2 regions of the Aeribacillus pallidus genome follow, and region 2 is predicted to be linked to the other one. Evidence: a T-box and tRNA genes for the amino acid it is inferred to sense, from the RefSeq annotation. Region 2 holds a T-box; the other holds one or more tRNA genes.
What was found. A T-box is a leader RNA that pairs with one kind of tRNA and senses whether it is charged. The one in region 2 lies ahead of ileS (isoleucine--tRNA ligase), so its partner is inferred to be a tRNA-Ile.
Positions count from the first base shown of each region.

Region 1 (15,408 bases), on a different contig from region 2:
GAAAGCCTCTGGTATTGCAGTGAAAAGCATTCATTTTGTGTTTATTATATTAGTGGCGCTTGTTATTTCTATTTCCATGCGAATTGTTGGTATTTTATTAGTGTCAGCTTTAATGACTCTCCCAGTTGCAGCGAGTATCCGTGTTGCCCGTGGCTTTTTTCAAACAATTATTCTTTCCATTATTTTTGGTGAACTTGCGGTTTTTACTGGATTAGTGACGGCTTTTTATTTAGATTTAGCACCTGGAGGAACAATTGTCATTAGTTCCATTCTTATTTTGGTTGGAACAATAGCGATTAAGCGATTAAAAAATGCGTGGGCTAAATGAGGTGAGTGTGCAAATGAACGTGACGGAAGCCATTCAATTGTTGAAAGAACGTGGATATAAACATACTGGAAAGCGTGAAATGATGTTGGAATTGTTTTCTGCTCACGATAAATATTTAACTGCCAAAGATGTGTTAGATCATATGAAGGAAGATTATCCAGGACTTAGCTTTGATACGATTTATCGAAACTTATCACTATTTGTAGACCTTGGGATCTTAGAACAAACGGAATTATCCGGAGAAAAACATTTCCGATTTACCTGTGGAAAACATCACCATCACCATCATTTTATTTGCCTTGATTGCGGAAAAACGAAAGAAATTGATACGTGTCCGATGGAAAAGTTACAAGAAGACTTAAAAGAATACGATATCACTGGTCATAAGTTCGAAATTTATGGTGTTTGTCCAACATGTGCAAAATCCCCCCAGTCATAACTGGAGGGATTTTTTTATCGTTGTTTTAACCAATCGTTTACCCATTGTTTTGCTTCCTGCCAACCTTTCACACGAATGACCCCTTCTGGAATTGGATCTTGATTGTAAGGAGCGTCGAATAGTAATACAGGGATACCGCATTCTTCGTGAATGGAAACCGCATTGTCGTGCTTGTCTTCTAAAAATAATTCGATGTTATGCTTTTTAAGCGATTCAATTTTATTGTGTGTCCCAATTAATTCAATATGATGATAATAGAGGTCGTTTCGATCAAACCATTGTCTTGTTAAGTCGAGAAGATGTGAACCTCTGGCACTTATGAAAAACAATTCAAATTGCTCTTTCCATTCAAGTAAAACTTCTTTCGCCCCTTTAGCTAATGGAGATTGTTCATAGATTGTTGGTTCGACTTGGCGAAACCATTGGGCGAAATCTTCTGGTGTTACTTCGACCACTTTTGTTAAATCGTATGCTGTAATGTCTTCGTATGTAAGGTTGACATCAAATGCTTCATTTAAATATGGGACGAGCGTAGTTGGACATGTAACCGTTCCATCGATGTCAATTCCAATTCGTTTTTTCATTTACATTACCCCTTTTTCAAGTTCTCATACAGTGTATCACATTTCCTATCGAAGGTGAACGTAATTAGAAATGTTTAAGGAGTTGGATAGATAGACAATCATTAGTAACATGATTTCTATATCCGTGGGAATACTATTTAATGCTCCCATCATGGAAAGAGAGGGATCAGCAAATGGGTGAAGAACGACGAGAAAATCTCGTTGAGCAAGACCTTCGTAATACAGAAAGATATGGGGATATCAATCGACCTGAATTATATGAAGAAGGGTCGAATTTTGAAGAAGAAACATCGGCTGAATTAGCGACACCTCTTTCTGAAAATCGTGAAACAAAAATCGACGAAGGAAACGGTGGACGTGGATGGGGATACACTTCATTAGTCCTATCCATTTTATCATTATTTGTTCTACCAGTTCTTTTAGGAGCAGCAGGAGTCATTTTAGGCTTTGTTGCACGCCGTCGCGGAGCGGAAGTATTGGGTGCATGGGGAATCGGTATTGGAGCCGTCTCCATTATTATAGGATTATTTGTTCTTCCGTTCTTTTAATAGTAAAAGGGGGCAAAAACGCTTGGCACTAGCCAAGCGTTTTTTTATATGTTAAGCATTTTGTTGCTCTTTTTGCTTCTTAAAATATTCTTCCGCAAGCATATCAATTTCTTTTTTCAGCTCTTCGACCATCGTTTCTTCTGGTACTTTACGTACGGTTTTCCCTTTACGGAACAGCAACCCTTCGCCACGAGCCCCAGCAATTCCAATATCGGCTTCACGTGCTTCACCTGGTCCGTTTACGGCACATCCAAGTACAGCCACTTTTATTGGTGCTTTAATTTTTTGAATATATTCCTCAACTTCGTTGGCAATGCTAATCAGATCAATTTCAATTCTTCCGCAAGTTGGACATGAAATTAACGTGGCAGCATTAGAAGCTAAACCAAATGTTTTTAATAATTCTTTGGCGACTTTTACCTCTTCAACTGGATCGGCGCTTAACGAAATCCGAAGTGTATTTCCAATTCCTTTATTTAGAAGAACTCCTAAGCCAGCCGCACTTTTCACCGTTCCGGCAAATAAAGTTCCGGACTCTGTAATTCCTAAATGAAGCGGATAATCAAATGTTTGAGCAGCTTTTTCGTATGCTTCAATGGCTAAACGAACATCGGATGCTTTTAACGAAACGATAATATTTTGAAAATCAAGGTCTTCCAAAATTCGGATATGATGTAAGGCACTTTCTACCATACCGTCTGCTGTCGGATAACCATATTTTTCTAAAATTCGCTTCTCTAAACTTCCTGCATTTACCCCGATACGAATCGGTACGCCACGTTCTTTCGCGGCTTTGACAACCGCTTCTACTTTTTCACGTCGACCGATATTACCAGGATTAATGCGAATTTTATCAGCGCCGCCTTCAATTGCTTTTAACGCTAAACGAAAGTCAAAATGAATATCGACGACAAGAGGGATGTTAATGCGCTTTTTAATTTCTTTAATCGCATTAGCTGCCCGTTCATCTGGACAAGCAACCCGTACGATTTGACAGCCTGCTTCCTCTAAACGTTCAATTTCACGAACGGTTGCATCTACATCGTGTGTTTTCGTAGTGGTCATACTTTGAATGATGACTTCGTTGCTACCACCAATTGTTAAGTTGCCCACTCTAACAGGACGAGTTTTTGAACGATGTATAATCTCACCCAAGTGTAATTCTCTCCTTTAATATCCCACAAGACTGGGATTTGTAGTTTATGATTACGGATTTATTGTAACAATGTTTGCTGATTATTGACAAGAAAGAGGAAAAAATCCGCTCTTAATTTTTGTAAATAGGAATTTTATACATTTTGCCAATTTGAATGTCATTAGGAGTTGTATTTTCATTTAACCGTTGAAAGTCTTGAATCACTTGATTAATGGAAACAGGTAAAGGGCCCTCCTGATACTTTTCGACGAGTGATAAAACGGTATCGCCAGCTTTCACTTTTACGAGCACATAAGGGACTTGCTTTTCTATTGGTTCGGATGGAGATGAGGTAGCCGGTTGTCCTTGTGCGGGCATGGTTGGAGAAGGTGAATAAGAAGAAGTACGGATGGTGAGGGTGCCAACACGTAAATCATAAAAAATGCTGTATATCAAAATAAAACCAACGAAGGCTAGTAACAACCGTTTCATAAAAATCCCTCCCATTCTTGTCCCCATTATATTCGGTAAGCTCAAAAAAACATGTCAGAACTTGTATGAGCAAAAGTAAAATTAATAGATGTTTTTGTCGAAAGGAGGATAATAAAGTGTGGAAAAAAGCGGTAACAACTTCCATGATTCTGCTACCGGTTATTATGGTATTTGGAAACTCCCCTTTATTCCTGTCCTTTCTAACATTCAACAGTCGTTACATTTATCATACGAGGAAACAGGACTCATCTTAAGTGTATTTAGTATTCCAGCTGCTCTGATTATTCCGTTCCTAGGATTTCTTTCCGATCGCTTTACCCGGAAACAAGTCATTTTATCGTCTTTTAGTTCTTCTGATGATTGGATCGATTATTTCGTTTAGTTACTCGTACTTTCCAAAATCATGGATGTTTTCGATGTTATTAGTTGGGAGGTTTATACAAGAGTTAGGAGCAGGAGGAACGGCTCCATTTGCGATTGCTCTTATTGGGGATGTATTTCAACAGAGTGAGCGAGCGAAACAATTAGGAGTATTAGAGGCTTGGAATGGAATAAGTAAAATCGTTGCCCCGGTAGTCGGTGCGTCAATCGCATTATTGTCTTGGGATTACTGGTTTCTTATTTTATTTTTATTATCATTAATAGCCTTCATTGGTATACGGTGTATGGTACCTTTAAAGGGAAATGATTCGAACATGACATTTCAACAATATGGCCATGCGATTAAACGATCGTTTTTCCAAAAGGCAAAACACTTTGTCGCTCGTTTTTGGCGTATTATTTTTTCTGTCGTATTATATCGAAGAAGTATTTCAAATCGATGGGTTTTTTAAAGGTTTTAAATTTTTATTTCCGTTAGGGGCGATGGCGTTATCTTCTTATTGGACTGGAAAAGAGCTTAAAAAGAGACAAGAGCGATGGAAACAATATTTGATTCTCGGTGTAGCAATGAAGGTAGGAGCATTTATAGGCACCATCATTTTTTCAATATTTCTTTTTGTTTATTTTTTATTACGATCGCCTTTGCTGGTATCGGCTTTTTACTTCCAGCCGTCAATTACGGGATTACGTCGGCTGCGGATGAAAGCGACGGAGGTTTTATCGTCAGTTTATATGGGGCCACTCGTTTTTTAGGAGTAGCATTAGGTCCCATCATTTTTGGATGGGTACCTTTTAATCAAACGATTTTTGGTTTCTCCTTAATTTATCCCTTTTGTCCTTCGTATTCCTTTTAATCGGAAATTACTCCGTCATTCGTCCAAAATTATTTTCATTTAAAAATATTTACCATAGAAAATAGTTGGTTTTATTGGTAATAAATAAAAATATTACCTAACCTTTACAATCCGTTAACATTATTCTGTGAAAATGTTGAGTATAGTCGTAAAGGAGGGCTCTATGGATGGAAAAATGGCGTTTGATAAAAAATGTTCAATCAGTTTTAACACCTATTAGGAAGAAGGTCATGGGTTATAAGCAGCGCCATGGGAAGGGATTTCGATTTTCGTTCCCAAGTTACATTGGAAAAACGTTATCATTAAAAACGCGTTTGTTGTTAATGATTAATATCATTCAGTTAATAACGGTAACAGCGATTGGTTTTCTATCATTTTACAAATCGAAAGAAACGACGATGAAATTGACGGAAAACCGTTTAGAACGTGAAGTTTTAACCGTTTATGAAATTGCCCAAAGCCTAATGTTATTATATGTTGGGAAAGAAGATCAGTTTGAAAAGAAAATAAAGCAAGTCATTAAACAACAAGATGCCGAATTGGCCCAAGATGGATTAGATGGTTATTACTTTGTAATAAATGATAACGGAGCCCTTCCTTTACTAGACGGTGGGGATCAATTACAATTAGCGGAGGACATAACAAGTAAAATATTACAAATTGAAAAAGGAATTATTCATGAGTCCATTAATGGAAAAAAGTATTCGTTTGCGTTCCACTCCGTGCAAGAATTAAAAGGGATTTACGTTATAGCCATTCCACAAAGTCAATATTTATCCCCAATTCAAAGTATGGCCACATATACTATTCTTCTGGCGATAGGTTCGGTTCTATTAACAACAGTGTTCATATTATTAGCGCTAAAACCATTGGTTGAACCGATTCAACAACTGCGGACAACCATGCGTAAAATTCGTGATGGAAACTTAAACATCAACATTGATATAAAAACTTCACTACCTGTAATTCATTCATAAGTTGTTAGTTTCCAATCTATGATGGAAAATGTGAAATCATTAATACAAAGTATTTCCACAACGACGGATAAATTAAGCGTGACGGGAGCGAAACTTCAAAAAGCCTCTGACCAATTATTAATGGAAAACACACAAATAGAACATACGGTACAACTTGTCCAAAAAGGGGCAGAACAGACGGCTACTACATCTGAACAAAATATGTATTCGTTCCAAGAAATGAAAGCTTCGCTTGAAACGATTTTTTCGAAACTAGAACAAGTATTTTTAAAAGCGAATACTATGACCGATTCTGCTCAAAAAGGGGAAACAAACATTCACGCAATGGCGGAAACGAACTCGATGTTTGTCACTGACTTTAAAGAAATGAACAAAACGATACAAAACGTGAAAGAACACTCTCACTCAATTGCTAAAGTGGTGACGATGATTCAGCAAATTGCGGAACAAACGAAGTTATTAGCGTTAAATGCTGCGATTGAAGCGGCCCGAGCAGGAGAAAGTGGAAAAGGGTTTGCCGTAGTTGCCAATGAGGTACGAAAATTAGCTGAGCAATCGGCCAAAGCTACAGTCGATATAACTCAGATCATAGAAGAAATGGAAACTATCTCCCTTCAAGCCGTCACCGAATTTAATTTAATGGTAAATAAAGTGAAGCAGCAAATGGATTCCGTTATGAAAGGGAAGGATGCTTTTCACCAGTTACTACTACAAATTAAAGATGCCGACCAACTGTTACGGGATATCCAATCAGAGTTAACGCAAGTTGAACACGTTTTACCGGAAGTGGAAAAAGCGACTGAGGCATATGTTTCTATTTCACAAGAGACGCTCGCAAGCGCAAAGGAAATGTTGACTGTTTTTGATCAGCAGTCTGTGATGTTACAAGAAAACCACCATATTGGCAAACAGTTAAAAGAGTTATCTAATGAGCTTCATTCGTTATCTATACAATTTTCTTTGAATTAAAAACAAACAAGAAGGTGTTAGGTCTGACCTAACACCTTCTTTTAATTCGTTAATGTCGGTTGTTTTGAAGACGGAATCGATGAAATAATTCGATATAAGATGAATAAAATCATTGCCCATTCGAGGAATACATCTCCTGTAAAGTTGATTTGAAAAAGGGAAAGAAGGGTAAATAAAATGGTCGGTAGTGTCACTCCATAAGCCGTTATGCGATAGCTTTGTCGGTACGATAATTTTCGGTTTTGCCGCAGAAGAAGAGCGAGTCCAGCAAAAATTGCGATTTTTATAAACAGTAAGCCTGAATTAAAAATATAAGTAATTATAATGATAACAACAGATAAAATAGGAACAATCGTCTGAAATTGATGGAGCATTTCTACAAGTGACTTCTTTGTTACATGTAATCCTTCAAGCATGGAATATGGAATTGACTGAACATTCCCTTCCGTAACTATAATAAATTGGTCGGATAAAAGGCCGATGGTTATGTTTTTGTTAGAAAATTCGGTCACTTGCCCCGATGGATCATATAAAAGAATCCAATTTTCGCTTTCTACTTTAACCGTTTCCATATTAGATGAATGAAGCGTACCGTTTTTAATCGTAAAGTCAGGAAATTCTTTCAACAATATTTGTTCCATTTTTTCTATTGGTACAGCAGAAAAGGAATAAAATAACAAAACAATTGGAAGCGTCGTAAATAACGCTAAGAAAAATATGTACAAAATGGTTTTTCCAATCCCTTGAAAGCGAAACATCGCCATTTTTTTTGGTGAATATAAACTAACTATGAATTGTTGGAAGATGTTCATCATTATCACTCCTTGTGAAAGCATTCATTCTCATTGTAAATTTACCTGTAAAACGGAAACAACTAGAAATTAGAATTCTGAAAAATAATACTTTTGTAACATAAATGTAACATTAAAACTAAATGTTAAGCTAATGTAAATTTTAATTTAAACATGTTTACATTGTGTTCATGATGAATTAATAATTATATGGGGTCTGATGAATAATGTCGAAAAAGATTAACTAATAGGGGTTGAATAAAGTGGAATTTAGTCTTCAACAAATGCTATTTGAGTTTCTCGGCGGCCTTGGAATTTTTCTTTACGGTATTAAGTTTATGGGAGACGGTTTGCAAAAGTCTGCAGGCGATCGTCTTCGTGATGTGTTAGACCGGTTTACTACGAATCCGATCATGGGGGTAATTGCCGGTACAATTGTTACGATTCTCATTCAAAGTAGTTCGGGAACGACAGTCATTACCGTCGGACTAGTTAGTGCGGGATTTATGACGCTTCGCCAAGCAATTGGCGTTATTATGGGTGCCAATATTGGTACGACAGTAACAGCGTTCATCATCGGTATTGACATCGGTGAATATGCGTTACCGATTATTGCCGTAGGTTCTTTCTTGATATTTTTCTTTAAAAATAAAAAAGTTCGAAATCTTGGACAAGTTATCTTTGGGTTCGGTGCCCTTTTCTATGGGATGGAATTAATGAGCGCCGGAATGAAACCGTTACGTTCATTCGAAGCGTTTCATGAATTAACGGTTAGTCTGAGTGATAACCCGATTCTTGGAGTTATTGCTGGTACCGTCTTTACGGTCATTGTACAAAGCTCTAGTGCGACTGTCGGTATTTTACAAGGGCTTCATGCGGAAGGCCTTATTGATTTACAAGCTGCGCTACCAGTATTATTTGGTGACAATATCGGAACAACGATTACAGCCGTTTTAGCAGCGCTTGGAGCATCGGTTGCTGCCCGTCGAGCTGCGGCGACACATGTGTTGTTTAACTTGGTAGGAACAGCTATTTTCCTCATCATTTTACCGTTCTTTCAAGATTTTATAGAGTTTTTGAAAAATAGTTTATCACTAGATCCAAAAATGACCATTGCCTATGCACACGGTACGTTTAATGTGACAAACACGGTGATTCAATTACCTTTTATTGGAGTTCTAGCAGCAATTGTAACAAAATTAATACCTGGTGAGGACTCAATTGTTGAATATCGTGCAAAACATTTGGACCCTATTTTCATTGAACAATCTCCTTCTATTGCCTTAGGACAAGCAAAAGAAGAAGTTGTTCGCATGGGACAATTTGCGATTAAGGGGTTAGAAGAAACGCATCAATACTTAACGACGAAAAATTCAAAGCATGCGGAAGTCTCTTTACAACTGGAAGACGCCATTAACAATCTTGATCGAAAAATTACGGATTATTTAATTTCTTTGTCTACAAGCTCGTTATCAGCAGCTGAATCTGAACGTCATTCGATTTTAATGGACACGGTAAGAGATATTGAGCGAATCGGTGACCATTTTGAAAACATTGTGGAATTAATAGAGTATCAGCAAGCAAACAAAGTTAAATTAACAGATGAAGCGATGCACGACTTAGAAGAAATGTTTAGTTTAACCATTTCAACCGTTCAAAAAGCGATTTCTGCTATCGACCATAATGATCAAGACTTTGCTCGGGAAGTAGTCGAAAACGAAGATCGTATTGATAAAATGGAGCGTAAATTACGTAAACAACATATTTTACGTTTAAATGAAGGGCTTTGCTCAGGTCAAGCCGGCATTGTTTTTGTAGACATTATAAGCAATCTAGAACGTGTTGGTGACCACGCAGTAAACATTGCTGAAGCCGTATTAGGGATTCATCATTAAGGTGAAGAAAGAGAAGTAAGATTTTCCGCTTACTTCTCTTTTTTTTGAAACTTAAAGTAATGATATCCGTAAAAAAAGTGGGACATGCGTCCAAAATATTGTTGAAAGGTGAAACGTATGGAAATTATTTATTGGGGACTTATTGTCATTTGCTTTTTGCTTGCCTTTGTTGGGCTTATTTATCCTATTATCCCAGGGATGTTGTTTTTGTTCGGAGGCTATTTATTATATGGGTTATTTTTTTCATTCGAACCTTTTCATTGGAGCTTTTGGGTCATTCAAATGATATTAGCATGTCTAATGATGGGAGCGGATTATGTAATCAACGGGTTGACAATGAACCGAAGAGGAGCTTCGAAAGCTGGCTTTTGGGGAAGCACAATAGGAATTATTATTGGTCCGTTGATCATACCGGTATTTGGGATTATTATTGGTCCATTTGTTGGTGCCGTTGTAGGGGAAATTGCCTTCGGGAAGAAGCCTATAAAAGAAAGCCTCTCTATCGGTGTAGGGTCATTGATAAGTTTTTTTAGCAGCACGTTTGTAAAAGCGGTTATTCAATTAGGAATGATTGTCTACTTCTTTTTGGTTATTTAATGGACTTTCCAAATGATGTTGACGATTTTTCTGTTCGGTGTTATATTTTCAATAAATAAACGAATGTCTAAATGTAAAATGGACCCTTAGCTCAGCTGGTTAGAGCAGACGGCTCATAACCGTCCGGTCGCAGGTTCGAGTCCTGCAGGGTCCATTAACAAAAACCGGTTTCCAACCGGTTTTTGTTTTTACATTAAATAAGGAGATACGATTAGCAAATGATTTGATTCAATAATCGTTCTTTGGTAATCTTAAGATTGAAAAGCAAACCATGTACATAAAAGGAGGAATTGGAAATGGCATTTGAATTACCTCAATTACCTTATGCTTACGACGCCCTTGAACCACACATCGATAAAGAAACAATGAACATCCACCACACAAAACATCATCAAACGTATGTAACCAAATTAAACGATGCGCTTGCTGGACACGATGAATGGTTAAACAAATCGGTTGAGGAAGTAATTTCAAACCTTGACCAACTTCCAGAAGCAGTTCGTACAGCTGTACGTAACAACGGTGGAGGTCATGCAAACCACTCTTTATTCTGGCAAATTCTTTCTCCAAATGGTGGCGGTGAACCTACAGGAGAACTTGCTGAAGCAATCAATAAAAAATTCGGAAGCTTCGAGAAATTCAAAGAAGAGTTTGCTGCTGCGGCTGCAGGACGTTTCGGTTCCGGTTGGGCTTGGCTTGTTGTAAACGATGGCGAACTTGAAGTAACAAGCACTCCAAATCAAGATTCTCCGTTAATGGAAGGTAAAACACCTATTTTAGGCCTTGATGTTTGGGAGCATGCCTATTATTTAAAATATCAAAACCGTCGTCCAGACTACATTAACGCATTCTGGAACGTTGTGAACTGGGACGAAGTAGCAAAACGCTACGCTGCTGCGAAGTAATTTTTTTAAGAGTATTCAAAAGGTTGCTGACATGTCAGCAACCTTTTTTTGTGCGAAATTCCCAACTTATTAGCATTCTCCTTTTATTTGTATAACTCAGATTTAATTATCAAACAATATTAAAGATGAAAAGGGGAGTTTCGCAATGTTTTATAAAAAATGGTTAGGTGATGTAGAGATACCAAAAGACTTACGATTGTTATTATATGTAGGAAGTTTGTATTCCTTAAGCATAGCTCTGTCCAATACATTCGTAAATATTTATTTATGGAAACAGACAGGAAATTATGTTGACTTGGGTATATATAATTTAACTATCGTTATATTTCAGCCTTTAACGTTCATTTTAGCAGGACGCTGGGCGAAAAAAATTGATCGTGTCATTGTGTTACGACTCGGAGTAATTTTTTTAACGAGTTTTTATTTTACGGTTCTTTTTATCGGTCAGCAGGCTTCGAATTTCTTAATTTTGTTAGGTGCTTTGTTAGGAATTGGGTATGGTTTTTATTGGTTAGCCTATAACGTGTTAACGTTTGAAATTACCGAGCCTGAGACGCGCGATTTTTTTAACGGTTTTTTAGGATCCTTAACCTCTGCAGGAGGAATGATTGGGCCAATTTTAGCCGGATTTATTATCTCGCGATTTACTTCTTATGCAGGATATACACTTGTTTTCGGTATTTCACTTTTCTTATTTGCCATTGCGATTGTGTTAAGTTTTTCCATCACTCGTCGCCCAGCTTCAGGAAAGTATGAGTTTGTACGTATTTTTAAAGAGCGAAAGAAAAATCACCAATGGAAAGGCATAACGAACGCTCACTTTTTTCAAGGACTTCGTGAAGGAACATTCCTATTTGTCATTACAGTTTTCGTTTTCATTGTAACCAGTAGCGAATTAGCAATTGGAACATTCGGTCTTGTCAATTCAACCATCTCGTTTATCGCGTATATTTTTGTTTCACGTTTATTGAAAAAAGGAGCTCGTAAAAAAGCTATATTGATCGGTGGAATACTTCTTTTTCTCTCCATCTTTATAATTGTCCCAGAAATGAGTTATATCCGTTTATTAGTTTATGCTGCTACTATTGCCGTTGCGTATCCGATCGTGCTTGTCCCGTATATTTCGATGACGTACGATGTGATTGGTCAAAGTTGGAGGGCAGCTGAAATGAGAATTGAATATATCGTTGTGCGAGAAATTTTTCTTAATAGCGGAAGAATCGTCTCGATCCTTACATTTTTAGGAGCAGTTTCATTATTTCCAAGTGAACAAATTTTACCCATTTTATTAATTATCTTAGGTGCTGGTTACTCCTTTATTTATTTGGCCGTAAGAAAAGTTTAGTTTAAATGAGGAGGAGCCGCACTTTTTTCGTGATGTGAATTTTTTCATACCGATAGAAAAATCCCGTTAATTCGAATACAATAGTAAAGGAGGCCTTACGGAAAGGAAGGAATGAGCCATTGAAAAAACAAAAAAAGAAGAAAAAAACACATGTGCCGGTACGGTTAAACATGTTGTTTTTTATCGTCTTTTTATTATTTTCTACATTAATTTTACGGTTAGGTATCGTACAAATCGTGTATGGTGAAGACTATCGTCGTGAGGTGGAGCGGACGGAGGATGTAACCGTCAATACACCTGTCCCACGCGGGAGAATTTACGATCGTCATTATAATGTTATTGTGGACAATACTCCTTTAAATGCCATTACGTATACACGGACTAATTCAACGAAGGTCGACGAAATGCTAGAGGTCGCTGAAAAATTAGCCAAGTTCATTAAAAAAAACCCGAAAGAAGTAACTGAACGGGACAAAAAAGACTTTTGGATCTTAAAGTTTCCAGATTTAGCACAAGAAAAAATTACTGAAGAAGATAAACAGAAGTTAAAGGAATTAGACTTATCTCAAGATGAGTACAACAAAAAATTGTATCAATTACAATTAGACCGGATTACGGAAAAAGATTTAGCCATGTTATCGCAAGCTGATTTAGAAGTTTTAGCGATTTTCCGTGAATTTTCAAGCGGATATGCCTTAACTCCACAAATGGTAAAAAATGAAGGAGTCACTTCAGAAGAATTTGCTAAGGTAAGTGAACATTTGGATTCCTTACCAGGGGTAGATACAACGACTGATTGGGATCGTGAATACGTATATGGTCAAACGTTGAAAACGATTTTAGGTGAAGTGAGCTCAGCGAAAGAGGGACTTCCAAGAGAAAAACTTGATTATTATTTATCCCGAGACTACAGTCGTAACGATCGTGTCGGTACTAGTTATATTGAACAACAATATGAAGACGTACTTCGTGGACAAAAGGAAAAAATTAAAAATATCACCGACAAATCTGGAAATGTGATCGATTCTGAATTAGTACAAGAAGGACAACGGGGAAAAGATTTAGTTTTAACCATAGATATAGAATTACAGTTAGCCGTTGAAAAAATCATTGAAGAAGAGCTTCTTAAAGCGAAGAAATTACCAAATACGTCGTTATTGGATCGGGCGTTTGTCGTTTTAATGGATCCATTTACAGGCGAAATTTTGTCACTTGCAGGAAAGCAATATGGTATCGACCAAAATACTGGACAGCCAAAGTTAAAAGATTTCGCTTTAGGAACGTTTACTACTTCTTACACAATGGGTTCAGCGGTAAAAGGAGCTACTATTTTAACAGGTTATCAGCTTGGAGCCATCACACCAGGGGATAAAATATACGACCAACCGTTAAAAATTAAAGATACTCCATTAAAAAAATCTTGGAAAAATTTTGGATTAATTGATGATATCACTGCCCTAAAAGTATCATCGAACGTATATATGTTCCAAACAGCTATACGTATAGGTGGAGGAGTCTATCGTTATAACCAACCGCTTGTCATTGATACGGATGCGTTTTCCTGGATGCGACAAAGCTTTAGCCAATTCGGTCTAGGTGTCCGCACCGGAATCGATTTACCAAACGAACAAATCGGATTTAAAGGGCCATATGAGCAAGCGGGATTGTTATTAGACTTAGCGATTGGACAATACGATACGTATACCCCATTACAAATGGCCCAATACGTCTCAACGATAGCCAATGGAGGTTACCGTATTCAACCCCATATTGTTAAAGAGATTCGAGAACCAAATGATGATAATGAACAACTTGGTCCGATTATAGAGGAAATCCAACCAAAAGTGTTAAATATACTGGACGTCGATCCAACATGGATGGAACGAGTGCAAGAAGGTTTCCGGCAAGTAATGCAAGAACCAGGAGGAACCGCCTATTCGTTCTTTGCAGATGCCCCATATTTACCAGCTGGGAAAACGGGAACGGCAGAAGCTTTTTACGATGGACCACGGCGAAAAGAATTTGAAGGACCTCCGCCTCAAACGACGAACTTAACTTTAGTTGCTTATGCTCCGTATGACAAACCAGAAATTGCGATGGCGGTTGTCGTTCCGTGGGCATATCAAAAAAGTGTCCCAGCAGTTACGATTAATAAAGACATTGGTCGGCGTGTTCTCGATGCCTACTTTGAGTTAAAACAAAAACGCATGGCCAATCAACAACAAAATGCTATACAATATGTTAATAATATAGAGGAAGGGATACAGGAGGAAACAGAGGTCCACCCCACTGAGGATGAAGAATAATTAATGAATATTTCGGCGTGACTGAACAAGGTTCGGTCACGCATTTTTTTGTTAAGGATTAAATGAGGATGATTGTTTTCGTTTTATTCTAGATTTATCGATTGAAGTTTCGGACAGATTTCTAAAAATTACGAAGTTGACACTTTATCAAGATTTTTGAACATATTTTGTAGATTACTAGAGACCTTATCGAACAAACATACTTCACTTCGTAACCGTCCTCTAGTAAACTCCATCTATCCTCAGACAAATGGATTACCAATATGGATCATTCACTTCTTGATTCTGACAACCCATCTTAGGATTTCTATAAAATATTTACTTACCTATTTTTTTAAGTTATATAACTTCAACAAATCTCCTGCCAATAATTGAATGATGCTAAAACACATAAAACTATGCGTATTTACAAAAGCTTAACAATAGATTAAAACCACTTTAAAAGAAATGTATTAGTCTTTTAAACGTAAGCAATCAAACGAAAAATTCTAGGGGGAATTACGGAATGAAAAAAATGAAGCTTTTAGCCCTAACAGCAGCAATTGGTACCTCTTTAGTATTCGCTGCATGCGGAAACGGAGCAAATACTGGTACAAACGGTGAAGGCTCTGACGCAGCTCAAGAACAAAAACAATTAGAAGGTACTGTAAAAATCGATGGTTCATCAACCGTTTATCCAATCATGGAAGCAGTAGCAGAAGAATATATGATCCAACAACCTGGTGTAAAAGTTTCTGTCGGTTTCTCAGGTACGGGTGGCGGATTTGAAAAATTCATCGCAGGTGAAACTCAACTTTCCAACGCTTCTCGTCCGATTAAAGACGCTGAAAAAGCGGAATTAGAAGAAAAGGGAATCGACTAT
Region 1 is NZ_JBCNBW010000034.1:7,400-22,807, forward strand. It holds gene ABES52_RS07520 (metal ABC transporter permease) at 1-328, shown strand, start outside; gene ABES52_RS07525 (Fur family transcriptional regulator) at 342-767, shown strand; gene ABES52_RS07530 (5' nucleotidase, NT5C type) at 782-1,351, opposite strand; gene ABES52_RS07535 (hypothetical protein) at 1,525-1,899, shown strand; gene ispG (flavodoxin-dependent (E)-4-hydroxy-3-methylbut-2-enyl-diphosphate synthase) at 1,951-3,045, opposite strand; gene ABES52_RS07545 (protein YqfZ) at 3,167-3,526, opposite strand; gene ABES52_RS07550 (MFS transporter) at 3,645-3,908, shown strand; gene ABES52_RS07555 (MFS transporter) at 3,883-4,359, shown strand; gene ABES52_RS07560 (hypothetical protein) at 4,444-4,761, shown strand; gene ABES52_RS07565 (sensor histidine kinase) at 4,929-5,738, shown strand; gene ABES52_RS07570 (methyl-accepting chemotaxis protein) at 5,769-6,707, shown strand; gene ABES52_RS07575 (DUF1189 domain-containing protein) at 6,749-7,519, opposite strand; gene ABES52_RS07580 (Na/Pi cotransporter family protein) at 7,783-9,393, shown strand; gene ABES52_RS07585 (DUF456 domain-containing protein) at 9,511-9,990, shown strand; tRNA gene ABES52_RS07590 (tRNA-Ile) at 10,071-10,144, shown strand; gene sodA (superoxide dismutase SodA) at 10,287-10,895, shown strand; gene ABES52_RS07600 (MFS transporter) at 11,041-12,240, shown strand; gene ABES52_RS07605 (peptidoglycan D,D-transpeptidase FtsI family protein) at 12,411-14,546, shown strand; gene ABES52_RS07610 (PstS family phosphate ABC transporter substrate-binding protein) at 15,052-15,408, shown strand, end outside.
Region 1: it has a tRNA-Ile gene. The T-box ahead of ileS (isoleucine--tRNA ligase) is inferred to sense a tRNA for this amino acid. The anticodon was not compared.

Region 2 (15,408 bases):
GCTTCGCTTTTCGAGCAATCTCTACCTGAAACGGATGGTCTTTTATTTCTTTTTCATAACGAATGATGTTTTCTATTTTTTTAAGGAAAAAGCGATCAATTTGACTCCATTCATGAAGCGTTTCAACTGAAATGTTTCGGCGCAGGGCTTCAGCGATATAGAACAGTCGTTCATCTCCCGCTTTTCTAATTCGTTTTTCGACCGTTTGATGATCAATGGCCTCGGCATTTTTTAATTCTAAGTGATACACGTTATTTTCTAAGGAGCGGACCGCTTTTAATAGCGATTCTTCAAAGGTTCGTCCGATGGCCATTACTTCACCAGTTGCTTTCATTTGCGTACCTAAACAACGGTTGGCCGATTCAAACTTATCGAATGGCCAGCGTGGAATCTTGGTTACTACATAATCTAACGCTGGTTCAAAGCATGCATATGTTTTTCCAGTGACCGGGTTGATGATTTCATCAAGTGTCATCCCAACTGCAATTTTCGCAGCTAACTTGGCAATCGGATAACCGGTTGCTTTGGACGCTAGTGCTGATGAGCGGCTGACCCGCGGGTTTACTTCAATGACGTAATATTGGAAGCTGTGTGGGTCTAACGCTAACTGAACATTACAGCCCCCTTCGATTCCAAGGGCACGAATAATTTTTAACGATGTATCGCGTAACATATGATATTCGCGGTCGCTCAGCGTTTGACTAGGTGCAACGACTATCGAGTCACCCGTATGAATGCCGACCGGATCGATATTTTCCATGTTACAAACGACAATGGCATTGTCATTTCCGTCACGCATCACTTCGTATTCAATTTCTTTATAGCCAGCAATACTTTTTTCCAAAAGACATTGGCCTACCGGACTATTTTTAAGACCGGATGATACGATACGAACTAAATCTTCTTCATTTTCACATATACCGCCACCTGTTCCTCCAAGCGTAAACGCAGGACGAACGATAATCGGGTAACCCACTTTTTCTACAAATTGATACGCTTCTATTAATGTATGAACAATGGTACTCTCAGGAATCGGTTCTCCTAATTCGTTCATTAATTGTCGGAACTGATCGCGGTCTTCTGCTCGTTCAATAGCCGATAAATTCGTTCCAAGTATTTCGACACCACACTCATCAAGCACGCCTGATTGGGCTAATTGGACCGCTAAGTTTAATCCCGTTTGTCCCCCTAGTGTTGGTAAGATGGCATCTGGGCGCTCTTTGCGGATAATTCGACTAACAAATGAGACCGTTAAGGGTTCAATATAGACCACATCGGCAATTTCCGTATCCGTCATAATCGTTGCTGGGTTAGAGTTGACGAGGATTACTCGATATCCTTCTTCTTTTAAGGCTAAGCATGCTTGTGTACCGGCATAATCAAACTCAGCCGCTTGACCAATGACGATTGGTCCGGATCCGATGACGAGAATGCTGTTAATGTCCGTCCGTTTAGGCATGTAAATTCTCCTTTCTTTGTTGTGACGCAATCATTTGTAAAAATTGATCAAATAAATCGTTCGCATCTTGTGGACCTGGTGAGGCTTCCGGGTGATATTGCACCGTAAACGCTGGATAATCAAGGTGAGCAAGTCCTTCGATCGTTTCATCATTCAAGGCAATGTGCGTGACTGTTAAGCGTGTATTCGCTATGGATTTAGGGTTAACGGCATATCCATGGTTTTGACTAGTTATCGCTACTTTGCCTGTTCGTAAGTCTTTGACCGGCTGATTTCCTCCGCGGTGCCCGAATTTCATTTTGTACGTGTCCGCTCCATTCGCTAATGCAAACAGTTGGTGACCAAGGCAAATACCGAAAAGCGGCACTTTTCCTAAAATTCCTTGAATCATCTGAATCGCTTCTGGAACATCTTTCGGGTCTCCTGGGCCATTGGATAACATAACGCCGTCCGGACGTAAGCGAAGGATTTCTTCCGCTGTCGTGTTGTATGGTACGACGATGACATAACAATCGCGATTGTTTAACTCCCTTAAAATACCGTGTTTCATCCCAAAGTCGACTAATACGATACGCCAACCTCGGCCAGGGCTTGCATACGGTGTCTTCGTTGATACTTGTTTAACTTGGTCTCTAGGAAGTTGAATCGATTTTAGACGAGAGATAACTTCATCTTTGGAGATATTTAGCGGACAAATCGCTCCTTTTAGCGTCCCGTGCTTACGAATCAAACGGGTCAATTTTCGCGTATCGATACCAGCTAATCCGGTAATCCCTTGCTTTTTAAAATAATCATCTATACTTTGTTCACTACGCCAATTGGATGGATATGAAGCAACTTCACGAACGATAAATCCTTTGATGGATGGTTGGATCGTTTCAAAGTCATCTCGGTTTATTCCATAATTACCAATTAAAGGATATGTTAACGTTACAATTTGTCCGCAATAGGATGGGTCTGATAAAATTTCTTGATATCCCGTCATACTCGTATTAAAAACGACTTCCCCAATCGTTTCTGATTCACAACCGAAACCTTCCCCAACAAAGCAAGTTCCATCTTCTAAAATGAGTTGACGTTTCATGATTGTATCTCCTCCTCTTGCCAAGCCATATTTCCATTTACAAAGGTAGCAACGGGCCATCCTTTACATTTCCAGCCTGTAAATGGGGTATTTTTTCCTTTCGATACAAATGTACGTGGATCAATTTCTTTTTCTTTTTCTAAATCGATGACCGTGATGTCCGGTGGTGCTCCTACTTGAAGCGTTCCGTACGAAAGACCGAACACTCGTGCTGGTTTCACCGTGAACCAATCGACCAGTTGTTTTAAGGTACAAACTCCTTTTTCGACAAAATACGTATATAGAAGCGGAAAAGCCGTTTCTAATCCGACAATGCCGAATGGTGCTAGTCGCATGCCTTCGTTTTTTTCTTCTTCCGTATGCGGGGCGTGATCGGTTGCGATAAAGTCAATCGTTCCGTCTAGCAATCCTTTAATCAAGGCTTGTTGATCCTCTTTTCCTCGTAACGGAGGATTCATTTTAAAATTGCCATCAAGAGTTGGAATATCTCCATCATGGAGAAGGAGGTGATGCGGTGTCACTTCTGCCGTTACGTTAATCCCAGCTCGTTTGGCATCCCTTATTACACGAACGGACTCTTTCGTACTTATGTGACAGACGTGATAATGACAGCCGGCCGCTTCCGCAAGAAGCACATCTCGAGCAATATGCACCGCTTCACTTACGCTTGGGATCCCTCGTACACCATGCTTTTTTGCAAATTCTCCGTCATGAACAAATCCACCGTTTAACAACGTTTCGTCTTCACAATGGGCCACAATCGGCATGTCAAGCGTAGCCGCTTTTTTCATCGCTTCGTACATCATTCCAGCTGATTGGACCCCTACCCCATCATCGGTGAAAGCAAACGCGCCTGTTTCTTTTAAACCTGCAAAATCCGTTAGTTCTTTCCCTAGTTGCCTTACGGTAATTGAAGCATAAGGGAGAACGCGAACATGCGCCGTCTCTTCAATTCGCTCCTTTAACCATTTCATTTGCTCAGGAGTATCAGGGACTGGTCGTGTATTGGGCATGGCAGCAACAGTTGTAAAACCTCCTTTTGCTGCCGCCAGAGTCCCTGTCGCAATCGTTTCTTTTTTTTCACCACCTGGTTCGCGCAAATGAACATGGACATCGATTAGGCCTGGTACTACAAGCTTTCCTTTCGCATCGTATACGTCATTATCTGCTGCCGGTAATTTAGCTCCAATTTTTACTATTCGTCCATTTTCAAACTGTATATCTTTTTGTTCTATCTCTCCGTTTGGATTCAGCACATACCCATTTTTAATCATTCCGTTCATCCTTGATCCCTCCTATGTATCCAACAAATATTTGATAATGGCCATACGCATAAATACACCGTTTGTCATTTGTTGAAAAATTCGTGAGCGTTCACTCTCAACTAGAGATGAAGCTAATTCGACATTACGGTTAACTGGGGCTGGATGCATAATAATACTTTGTGGTTTCATCTTTTTTGCCCGCTCTTCTGTTAGGCCGTATAATTGGTGATATTGTGCCGCCTTTAAATGGCTCGTACTGACATGCCGTTCATGCTGAATCCGCAACAACATGACCACATCTGCCCATTCCGTAGCTTCATCAACTGTTAGATACATCCCATTTTGTAAATAATCATCTGAAAACCATTCATCCGGTCCGGCAAATGCTACTTCGCTTCCTAGCTTTTTTAATATAGTTGCATTGGACCTGGCGACGCGGCTATGTCTGATGTCACCGATAATGGCCACTTTAATCGCTTCAAATGTACCGAACTCCTCATAAATAGTCATTAGATCAAGCAACGATTGCGTAGGGTGATGACCACAACCGTCTCCTCCATTGATGATTGGAATGTTGATTTCTTTTAATTCAGCAAAATATTCGTCTTGAGGATGGCGGATGACGATGAGGTTTGCACCGATGGATTCTAATGTTTTCACCGTATCATACAAGGATTCTCCCTTTTGTACGCTCGACGATAACACGTCAAACGGAATGACTTGTAAGCCGAGCTTTCGTTGGGCCATTTCGAAACTACATTTCGTACGCGTGCTTGGTTCAAAAAAAAGGTTAAAAGCAAACGTTGGATAAGTTGGCGTCCAACTATCTCCTTGTTTAAATGATTGTGCGAGGCGAATGAATTCAAACACTTCTTCTCCTGATACATCGTGGATCGTAAAAAGATGTTTCACCGTTGTCTCTCCTCTTCACTTGAAAAGTTTTTGGTAAAAAAAACACCCTAACATAACGTTAGGGTGTTGAAGTGTACAAGATCGTCCTATTGTACCGCTCCATCCAGAAAGAAGGTATACTTCCCCCATACGGTGCGCTCTCAACACCCTTATAAGTCTCACGGGACTTAGTTAAAAGGTGCTTCCTTATGCAACTTGATTGTTTTCAGATTCCTTAGCAAACAGTTCGTCTTCCGACACTGAATCTTTATTAGGAAGAATAAGGTTTAAAAGAATTCCGATGATGGCCGCAAGCGCCATACCAGATAAGGATAACTCATCTGTTATTTTTACAAAGGCACCACCGATTCCGACGACAAGAATGACCGATGAGATGATTAAGTTTCTCTTTTTCCCTAAATCCACTTGATTATCAATCAGCATACGTAACCCGCTCGATGCGATAATTCCGAACAGTAGAATAGAGACTCCTCCCATAACCGCTGAAGGGATAGAACTAATTAATGCAGTTATTTTTCCGATAAACCCAAAGATAATGGCTAACACAGCCGCTCCGGCAATGACGAATACACTAAATACTCTTGTAATGGCTAAAACTCCGATATTTTCTCCGTACGTTGTGTTAGGCGGTCCACCGATGAGTGAAGCGATCATCGTTGCAACGCCATCTCCTAATATGGAGCGGTGTAAGCCTGGTTTTTTGATGAAGTTACGACCTACCACTTTACTTAACACCATTTGGTCCCCTGTATGCTCCGCAAGCGTTACTAATGCGACAGGAATCATAATTAAGGCAATTTCTTTTGAGAAGCTTGGGGTATAGGTGACAAATGGTACGATAAAATCAGGTACTTCGAAAAGCGGCGCTGCTTTTACACCTGATAAGTCAACGATTCCGGCGAAGAAGGCGATGATATAACCGCCAACGATTCCGGCAAGAATAGGGACAAGACCGAAAAACCCGCGCATAAAAACCGCACATCCGATGGTAATTCCTAAAGTGGATAAAGCGACTAAAAAATGTTTCGTACTATACACTAGTTCTTCGGCTCCTGGATTTTCATACATCGCCATATTCACGGCAACTCCCGCAAGCCCAAGGCCGATGACGATAATAACTGGTCCAACAACAACCGGTGGTAACAATTTCATTAACCATTTCGTACCGAACTTCGCAATCAGTAGGGCAACTACCCCATACACAAGTCCAGCTAAAAAGCTACCAACCATAGCCCCTTCTGGACCCCCGATCGCTTTAGCCGAAATAATCGGAGCAATAAAGGCGAACGATGATCCTAAATAAGCTGGAATTTGACCTCTAGTTATCAGTAAATACGCTAACGTTCCTAAACCACTTGAAATTAAAGCCACACCCGGGCTTAAACCGACAAGGAAAGGAACAAGGATCGTTGCCCCGAACATCGCAAACAAGTGCTGAATACTCAGGCTAAACCATTGGCTTAATTTAGGCACATCTTGTACATCTAAAGCTACGTCACGTTTTTGTTTCATTTTAGATCCTCCTTTTTATTTCGTATAAAAAACCCTCTTTGCACCGTCCAGAAGGTACAAAGAGGGTATATACATCCTACTTAAAGATAGTCGACACCTATGTAAAGTCGGTGGAGGATGTTTTCCGCCCTTTGTCAGCCTCTCTGGACTGCTTTTAAAAGGACTTTCCTATTTAGTTTTCATGAATCGTTACGCTATCATTTTCATCCACTTCTTTTAGTTGCACAACAATTTTTTCGGTCCGGGATGTAGGAATATTTTTACCGACATAATCAGCGCGAATCGGCAGCTCCCGGTGACCGCGATCGACTAATACCGCCAGTTGAATCGCTGCTGGCCGCTCGATATCAATGAGCGCATCCATCGCCGCGCGGACCGTTCTTCCTGTATACAATACATCATCGACTAAAATGACTTTTTTATCCTGAATGGATACAGGAATTTCGGATCCTTTCACTTTTGGTTCTTTATCTGGTGAGATTTTACTTAAATCGTCCCGATAAAGGGTAATATCGAGCTCACCAACTGGAACCGCTTGCCCTTCAATTTGTTCAATTTTTTCGGCTAATCGTTGGGCTAAGTAAATTCCTCTCGTCCGGATACCGACAAGCACACAATCGTCAATTCCTTTATTTCGCTCGATAATTTCATGAGCAATGCGTGTTAACGCTCGTCGAATCGCTTGTTCATCCAGTACCATCGCTTTTGGTACCATCTCTTGTCACCTCATTTCTACTGTGGAAACGGGAAAAATAAAAACCCTCTCACCGTTCGGCAAGAGGGTACAGTTCTCCTAAGGATAGATAGACGACTCCTATCTTCAATAACCGTTTCCTTCTCAGCCTCACGGGACTGTATTAAAGGACTTTATGAAGCTACTATCATGATACAGACAGATAGAAAGGATGTCAACTTCTTTTTCGTAAAAGTTCTAAAATATCTTGAAAGTCTTTTGGTAATGGGGCCTCGAATTCCATGTATTCGCCTGTTCGTGGATGGTTAAATCCTAAGACGGCTGCATGCAACAATTGTCCGTTCGCATCAATCGTTTTTTTCGGTCCGTATTTCGGGTCCCCGGCTAACGGATACCCGATATACTTCATATGCACGCGTATTTGATGCGTACGACCTGTTTCGAGCTCGCATTCAATGAAAGTGAAATCTTTTAACCGTTCAAGGACGCGAAAATGCGTAACGGCTGGCTTCCCATTATCGACAACAGCCATGCTTTGTCGGTCTTTTGGGTCCCTGCCAATTGGGGCATCGATTGTTCCTACCTCATGCGGAATGACCCCATGCACAATGGCATAATATTTTCGAGTAACCGTCTTCTCTACTAATTGTTCGACCAATCGTTCATGAGCGAGATCATTTTTGGCCACCATGAGTAAACCGGACGTATCTTTATCGATTCGGTGAACAATTCCTGGGCGCATCACGCCATTAATACCGGATAAATCTTTACAATGCGCCATTAATCCGTTCACTAACGTTCCAGTCGTATGTCCTGGTGCCGGATGAACAACCATCCCTTTTGGTTTATTGACTACAAGCACGTCTTTGTCTTCATAATATATGTCTAAATCCATTTCTTCTGGTTCAACTTCCAATGGTTCAGGTTCAGGAATTTCAATCGTAATTCGATCGTTCAAGGCACATTTGTAATTCGGTTTGACTGGTTTACCGTTTACCATCACATTTCCGTCTTTAATCCATTGCTGCACTTGCGTCCGTGACCATTCCTCATTTAAGGAACTAATCACTTTATCAATACGGACGTTTTCTTGTTCCTCATCAATGATGTGTTCCATTATTTCCATAAGCCTTCTCCTTCTTTGCTAGTCGTTCTTCACGAATCATGTCGATAAAGAGTAAAACGACACCGATCGTTAAAGACGAATCGGCGATATTAAAAATCGGAAAATCATACGTAAAAATATACGTGTTGATAAAATCGACCACTTCTTTTCGAAAAACTCGATCAATAAAATTTCCAATCGCTCCGCCAAGCATAAACGCTAAACTTAGGCGAAGGAGCGGTTTTCCTTTGGCATGCGTGTGCATGTAATAAATAATTCCGATAATGACAACGATTGTGATGATGTAAAAAAACCACATTTGCCCTTGTAAAATACCCCAGGCCGCTCCACGGTTTCTGTGCGATGTAATGTATAACACATTTTCAATAATTTCAATGCTTTCGCCAAGCTCCATCTTTTTTACAATGAGCCATTTTGTAAATTGATCCAATAAAATAACAAATAACGCAATTATGTAGTGAATCACAAAGGCAACCTCCATATCTACGGCATCGTTACCTTTGCATTTTAGCATAAATTGTTTTTTGTGGACAATTATATAAATGGAATTGGTTTTCGATAATACTGTTTTATTTCCCACCAGTCATCCATCGTACGTATCGTAGGAATAACTGTCAGCCATTCAGTAGGAATTGGTTTTCCGCAACATTCGCATATACCGAATTGTCCATTTTCCCATTTTTCTAGAGCGTAATTAATATCAATTAATTCTTTTTCCATCGTTGAACGAACGTGGACATTGGAACTCGAAAAGTTTTGCAAATCTTTCTTTAATGCCATAAGTACGCTATTAATGTTCTCCATTGAACCATCCCCCCGTTTACTTTTAACTTTCCCTACGAACAAGGAGACAGTACCTTTCAATTTCTTCTATTGGACACAGATTTTAACGAAAGGCTCTACCCTGTGGATAACTTTTGCTGTTATTACATTTATCAATGTGCCAATTTTTATTAGCATGGTTGTCTGTTAAATGATACTGTTGATATTTATACATTCGCTTGTGGCGGACGCTTTCCGCGGGCAAGCCGCAAGCCGCTTCCCTCGCTATTCTATCAGTCCAGGGTCATGCCTGGCTTTATGTTCCCGCTAAAGTCGCCGCCGTGTGAACAACTTGCTAAAAATCAACAATGATATATAACATAGCCTAACGAAAAAAGAGGTGCCATGTGACACCTCTATGTTTAAATATCTTATACGTTTGTATAATGCTCTTTCACCAAGGTTGCACAGCGTTGGCATAATGTTGGATGTTCGTTGTCTGCTCCAACATCTTTAGTTACGTTCCAGCAACGCTCACACGTTTCTCCTTCCGCTTTTTCAACAACGATCGTGGCATGTTCCAGTTTAAGAGCGTTTTCTGGTGCCTCTTCGACTGTACCAGCCACTTCAAAGGCGGATACGATAAACAATTGCTGTAAGTTTTCTTCAATAGAGTTAAGCAATTGTTTGGTTTTGTCGTTGACGTAAAGTGTTAATTTCGCTTGTAATGATTTACCAATGACTTTTTCGTTACGCGCTTCTTCTAATGCTTTTAATACATCGTCACGAATCTTCATAAACGCGTTCCATTTTTCTTCTAATTGATCAGCATTTGGTAGGTCAACGTATTCTGGCATATCTGTTAATTGAACGCTTTCTTCCTCTACGCCAGGAATGTAGGACCACACTTCATCCGCTGTGTGTGAAATAATTGGTGACATTAGTTTGGCTAAAGCAACTAAGCACTCGTAAAGCACTGTTTGCATTGAGCGGCGTTCATGGTTATTTGGTGCCTCGCAGTATAAAATGTCTTTTGCATAATCAAGATAGAAGGCACTTAAATCAAGCGTACAGAAGTTGTTGACCGCATGATAGATGCTGGCATATTCATACGTTTCATAAGCTTCGCGTACATGCTTGATTAATTTGTTTAGTTTGACAAGCATGAATTGGTCTACTTCACGTAACTGTTCATAAGCCACTTTATCTTTTGTTGGGTCGAAGTCCGCTAAGTTACCAAGTAAGAAACGGAACGTGTTGCGGATTTTGCGATACACTTCGGCGACTTGTTTTAAAATCGCATCAGATACGCGGACGTCCGCTTGATAATCGACAGATGCAACCCAAAGGCGTAAAATATCCGCACCTAATTGATTCATTACTTTCGCTGGAACGACGACGTTACCGAGCGATTTACTCATTTTACGCCCTTCACCGTCAAGCGCAAATCCGTGGCTTAAGACACCTTTGTATGGAGCTTTTCCTGTTACAGCGACCGCTGTTGTTAAGGAAGAGTTAAACCAACCGCGATATTGGTCAGATCCTTCTAAATAAAGGTCAGCTGGACGATCTAAATCATCTCGTTCGACAAGTACCGCTTGATGGGAAGAACCAGAGTCAAACCAAACGTCCATAATATCGGTTTCTTTAGTGAACTTGCCGTTCGGGCTACCTGGGTGCGTAAATCCTTCTGGTAATAAGTCTTTTGCTTCCCGTTCGAACCATACGTTTGAGCCGTGTTCACGGAACAAGTTCGCTACATGTTCGATCGTTTCATCGGTAATGATTGCTTCCCCGTTTTCTGCGTAGAATACCGGAATTGGTACGCCCCATGCCCGTTGACGAGAAATACACCAATCGCCACGATCACGAATCATGTTGTAAAGACGAGTTTCTCCCCAAGCAGGCACCCATTTCGTTTCTTTTACAGCTTCTAATAATTCATCTCGGAATTTGTCAATGGATGCGAACCATTGTGCTGTCGCCCGGAAAATAACCGGTTTTTTCGTACGCCAGTCGTGCGGATAGGAGTGAGTAATAAATTGTAGTTTTAATAATGCACCCACTTCTTCTAATTTTTGCGTAATTGGTTTGTTGGCATCATCGTAGAACAACCCTTCAAATCCAGGCGCTTCGTTCGTCATATATCCTTTTTCGTCAACTGGACATAATACATCTAATCCGTATTGCTGTCCAACACGGAAGTCGTCTTCCCCGTGACCAGGAGCTGTATGAACGCAGCCCGTACCGGAGTCTGTTGTAACGTGATCGCCAAGGATGACTAACGAATCACGGTCATAAAGTGGATGTTTCGCCACAACATATTCTAATTCGGCACCTTTGACCGTTTTAACAACTTCATAAGACTCCCATTCCACTGTTTTCGCAACTTCTTCTAATAACGCTTCCGCTACCACGAAATGTTCGTTGTCTACTTTTACGACAACGTAGTCAAGTTCAGGATGAACAGCAATTCCAAGGTTGGCTGGAATCGTCCATGGAGTTGTCGTCCAAATGACGATTTTTGTCCCTTCGTCTAATACGCCTTTTCCATCTTTCACAGAGAAAGCAACGTAAATGGATGGAGAGCGTTTATCTTTGTATTCGATTTCTGCTTCAGCTAAAGCCGATTCACTGGATGGAGACCAGTAAACTGGCTTTAACCCTTTATAAATATAACCTTTTTTCGCCATTTCCCCGAATACTTTAATTTGCTGTGCTTCGTACTCAGGTTTTAGCGTAATATAAGGGTTTTCCCAATCACCACGAACACCGAGACGTTTAAATTGTTCGCGTTGGTTATTAATTTGCTCATATGCATATTCTTCACATAGTTTACGGAATTCAGCAACCGACATTTCTTTACGGTTGACGCCTTTGTTCGTTAACGCTTGCTCAATCGGAAGACCGTGCGTATCCCAACCTGGTACATATGGTGCATAATAACCTGTCATTGATTTATAACGGACGATAAAGTCTTTTAAAATTTTATTTAGCGCATGCCCCATGTGAATATCTCCGTTCGCGTACGGAGGTCCATCATGTAGAATGAATAGCGGACGACCTTTCGTGCGCTCTTGCACTTTTTTATAAATGTCCATTTCATCCCATTTTTTCTGAATTTCCGGTTCGCGCTTCGGTAAATTTCCGCGCATTGGAAAATCCGTTTTCGGCATTAATAACGTTTCTTTATAGTCCATGTTCATCCTCCTATTTATCCTAAGTATCAATAAAAAAACCTTCTCATCCCAAAAGGGACGAGAAGGTATTCATTCCCGCGGTACCACCCTTATAGACAGACGAGTCCATCTGTCCACTCGGTATTCGTAACGTGAATAATCCGTCCTTTTCTACTAAATGGCTCGTTCGAAAAGGAGCTCTAGGGTGATTTTCCAGCACTCACCTTCTATCAGGCTTCCACCGTCCCTGACTCGCTTGAAAAAGGCGCTTGAGCACTGTACTGTCCCTATCATCGCTTTTTCTATCATCCACTTGTTTTTAAATTATATGTAATTCCCATGGATTTCGTCAAGGTCCTTACGCTAGGCTATCTTCCTCTTCTAAAGCTTTTAATTCAGTAGCGTCAATTTCAAATTCCATTAATTGATCCCAGTCTTCGCTGTTTACTAAATCTAACTGGGCTTCAATAAGCATGCGGAAGCGCGTACGGAATACTTTCGACTGTTTTTTCAACTCTTCAATTTCAAGAGCAATTTTTCTCGCTTTTGCTAACGCTTCGTTTACAATACGGTCAGCGTTTTTCTCCGCTTCACGAATGATTAACTTCGCCTCTTTTTGGGCATTTCGCTTTACTTCTTCCGCCGCTTCTTGAGCAACGACAATCGATTTATTGAGCGTTTCTTCTATATTTGTAAAATGACTTAAACGCTCGTTTAACGAAGCTAATTTTTCTTCTAATTCGCGCTTTTCACGAATCAATAATTCGTAATCTTTAATGACTTGGTCTAAAAACTCATTAACTTCATCTTCATCATACCCTCGAAAACCTCGGCTGAATTCTTTGTTATGTATGTCTAACGGTGTTAAAGGCATGCTGCCACCTCCACAACTGAATCATGTATTTTTATTATACAGATGATTCGACAGTTTGTGGGGAAATTCCTGCAAATTCGATGAGATTTTCTTTGCAATTATTGCATCTTTTTCGACGGCCTTGGCCCGCTGTTAGAAACAAATAATTTTAAAACATAAAACCGCCTTCAACTCAAACACCCTTATTTTAAGATTCCCATGGTGATACGCCATTTTTCTTTTTTCGTTTGGCCGTCTATAGAAAATAGCTTACTTCGTCCGAATCCTTTCGCGGAAAGGATATCACCTTCTTGACAAATAAACGAAGGTTCATCAATGAGCTGCCAGTTCACTTTGACGAGACCATTTTTAATCATACTTTGTACTTTTTGACGAGATAAATTGGTGATTCCAGAAAGAACAACATCTAACCGTAGCGAGGATACAGTCGTCTGTTTTTCCTGCCATTCTTCGGCATGATTCATGATGTCCGAAAGCGGGAGTCGTTCCACTTTTACAGATGCTTTTCCAACCTTTTGCATGTGCATTTCGATAAACGACGCTAATTCCGCTACAACCAAAAATTGGATTCGACCATTGTTGACTATAATGTCGCCAAACTTCTCACGTTTTATACCTAAAGAAAGTAAGGTGCCAAGCACTTGGCGATGGTCCAATTGAACAAATTTGGTCGGATATTTTAATTCAAAGAGCACGATGTCAAAATCTTTTTCTTCTGGGGAATAATAGGACGGGTACAACAGCGCTCGCTTTCGCTCAGCTGTGGGATTTCCCCCAAAAAATTGGACGTTTATATCACCGCTTCCGACGATTGATTTCGTTAAAAACTGTTGTCTCGGATCTAAAAAGTCCGTCAATTTCGGAGCATACATCATTTCTACTTCGGATTTCCACGCTATCACTTTATCGATAAAATCTTTTTCTTCCGGTCGGAAATGTTGATAAATTCCTTCCATATGGCGAGAACTCCTTTGTTGAAATATTATGAAGGAGAAAAGAAAAATCGGGGCTATCCCCGATTCTTTTAAAACCAATAATACAATTGGACTAACCCTCTTGAAGCTAAATTTAAAACAATAAAAGCCACAATTGGTGAAATATCAATCATCCCGATAGGTGGGATAAAGCGGCGAAACGGCTCTAAATACGGTTCACATATACGAGCTAAAAATTGGCCGATGCTGGATTCTCTAGCGTTTGGAAACCAGGACATTAAAATATAAATAATTAGTGCCCATGAATAAATTTCAATAAGTTTTAATAAAAGTACAAATATCGTATCCATTCTTTTTATTACCACCTCGAATCTTCGTAATTGTCCTCCATCACAAAGTCGGAAATGTTCCCACTTACTTCTACATTATCCGGTGTACATAAGAAAATATTCGTTCCGATTCGTTGAATATCTCCTCCAATAGCATAAACCGTTCCACTTAAAAAGTCTACAATTCGCTTTGCTTGATCGTGTTGAATGCGTTGCAAATTGACAACAACCGCCCGGCGATTTTTTAAATGATCAGCAATATCTTGCGCTTCTGCATAAACACGTGGTTCGACTAATACGACTTTGGAAGACTTTTGTACACTTTGTAAGCTAACAACATTTTGTTTCGCTTGCGATTTTTGGACGGCCGGGAGTTGTTCCTCTATGTATTCTTCCTCATTTTCGAATTCATCGTCTAAAAAGAAAAACGTTTTTAATTTTGATTTAATGCCCATCTTTTCCACCTCCTATCACTATTCACCGACTAAAGACGAACCGATTCGCACAAAGGTAGCTCCCTCTTCTACGGCGATGATATAGTCGTTCGACATGCCCATCGATAATTCGGTACACGGTGCGTATTTTTTATTTAGTGCTTGTACCTTTAATTGTAAAGTTTTCAATTGTTGAAAACAACGTCTAATCAACGTTTCGTCATCTGTAAATGGTGCCATCGTCATCAGTCCAACAACGACAATGCGGTCAAAAGAAGCTAATTGCTCAATAAACGGGATGAGTTCATCCGGTCTGAGCCCATGCTTAGACTCTTCTCCGGATACGTTCACTTGTACAAAACACTTGATCGGTTTGGACGCCCGTTTTTGAATTTCTTTCGCCAATGATAAACGGTCCAACGAATGTATGTAATCAACTTTGTCTATGATATTTTTTACTTTACGTGATTGTAACGTACCGATGAAATGCCATATAGGCTTGTCCTGAAATTGTTCCCATTTTTTTAAAAAGCCATCATCGCGATTTTCTCCAAGATGGATAATTCCTGCCTCTAACGCTTCTTGCGCCCGCTCATTGCTTACATATTTCGTAACGGCAATAATTTGAACCTCTTCTTTGTTACGGTTGGACCGTTCACACGCTTCTTTGATGTTTTGTTCAATGATTTGTAAATTTTCTTTGACACTCATTTAGAACGATCCTCCTTCCAACCAATAAACGCTAACATTCGTCCCGCATTCCCTTTGTCACGTCGATGGGAGAAAAAATCTTCTTCTTTGCATGAAGTACATAAGGAACTTGTCTGGATGTGTTCTCTTTTC
Region 2 is NZ_JBCNBW010000055.1:4,006-19,413, reverse strand. It holds gene carB (carbamoyl-phosphate synthase large subunit) at 1-1,459, opposite strand, end outside; gene ABES52_RS12095 (carbamoyl phosphate synthase small subunit) at 1,452-2,543, opposite strand; gene ABES52_RS12090 (dihydroorotase) at 2,540-3,826, opposite strand; gene ABES52_RS12085 (aspartate carbamoyltransferase catalytic subunit) at 3,839-4,720, opposite strand; gene ABES52_RS12080 (solute carrier family 23 protein) at 4,907-6,232, opposite strand; gene pyrR (bifunctional pyr operon transcriptional regulator/uracil phosphoribosyltransferase PyrR) at 6,405-6,947, opposite strand; gene ABES52_RS12070 (RluA family pseudouridine synthase) at 7,141-8,052, opposite strand; gene lspA (signal peptidase II) at 8,027-8,518, opposite strand; gene ABES52_RS12060 (TraR/DksA C4-type zinc finger protein) at 8,587-8,856, opposite strand; gene ileS (isoleucine--tRNA ligase) at 9,246-12,014, opposite strand; T-box leader at 12,065-12,296, opposite strand; gene ABES52_RS12050 (DivIVA domain-containing protein) at 12,352-12,867, opposite strand; gene ABES52_RS12045 (YlmH family RNA-binding protein) at 13,050-13,823, opposite strand; gene ABES52_RS12040 (YggT family protein) at 13,892-14,152, opposite strand; gene ABES52_RS12035 (cell division protein SepF) at 14,161-14,586, opposite strand; gene ABES52_RS12030 (YggS family pyridoxal phosphate-dependent enzyme) at 14,605-15,276, opposite strand; gene pgeF (peptidoglycan editing factor PgeF) at 15,273-15,408, opposite strand, start outside.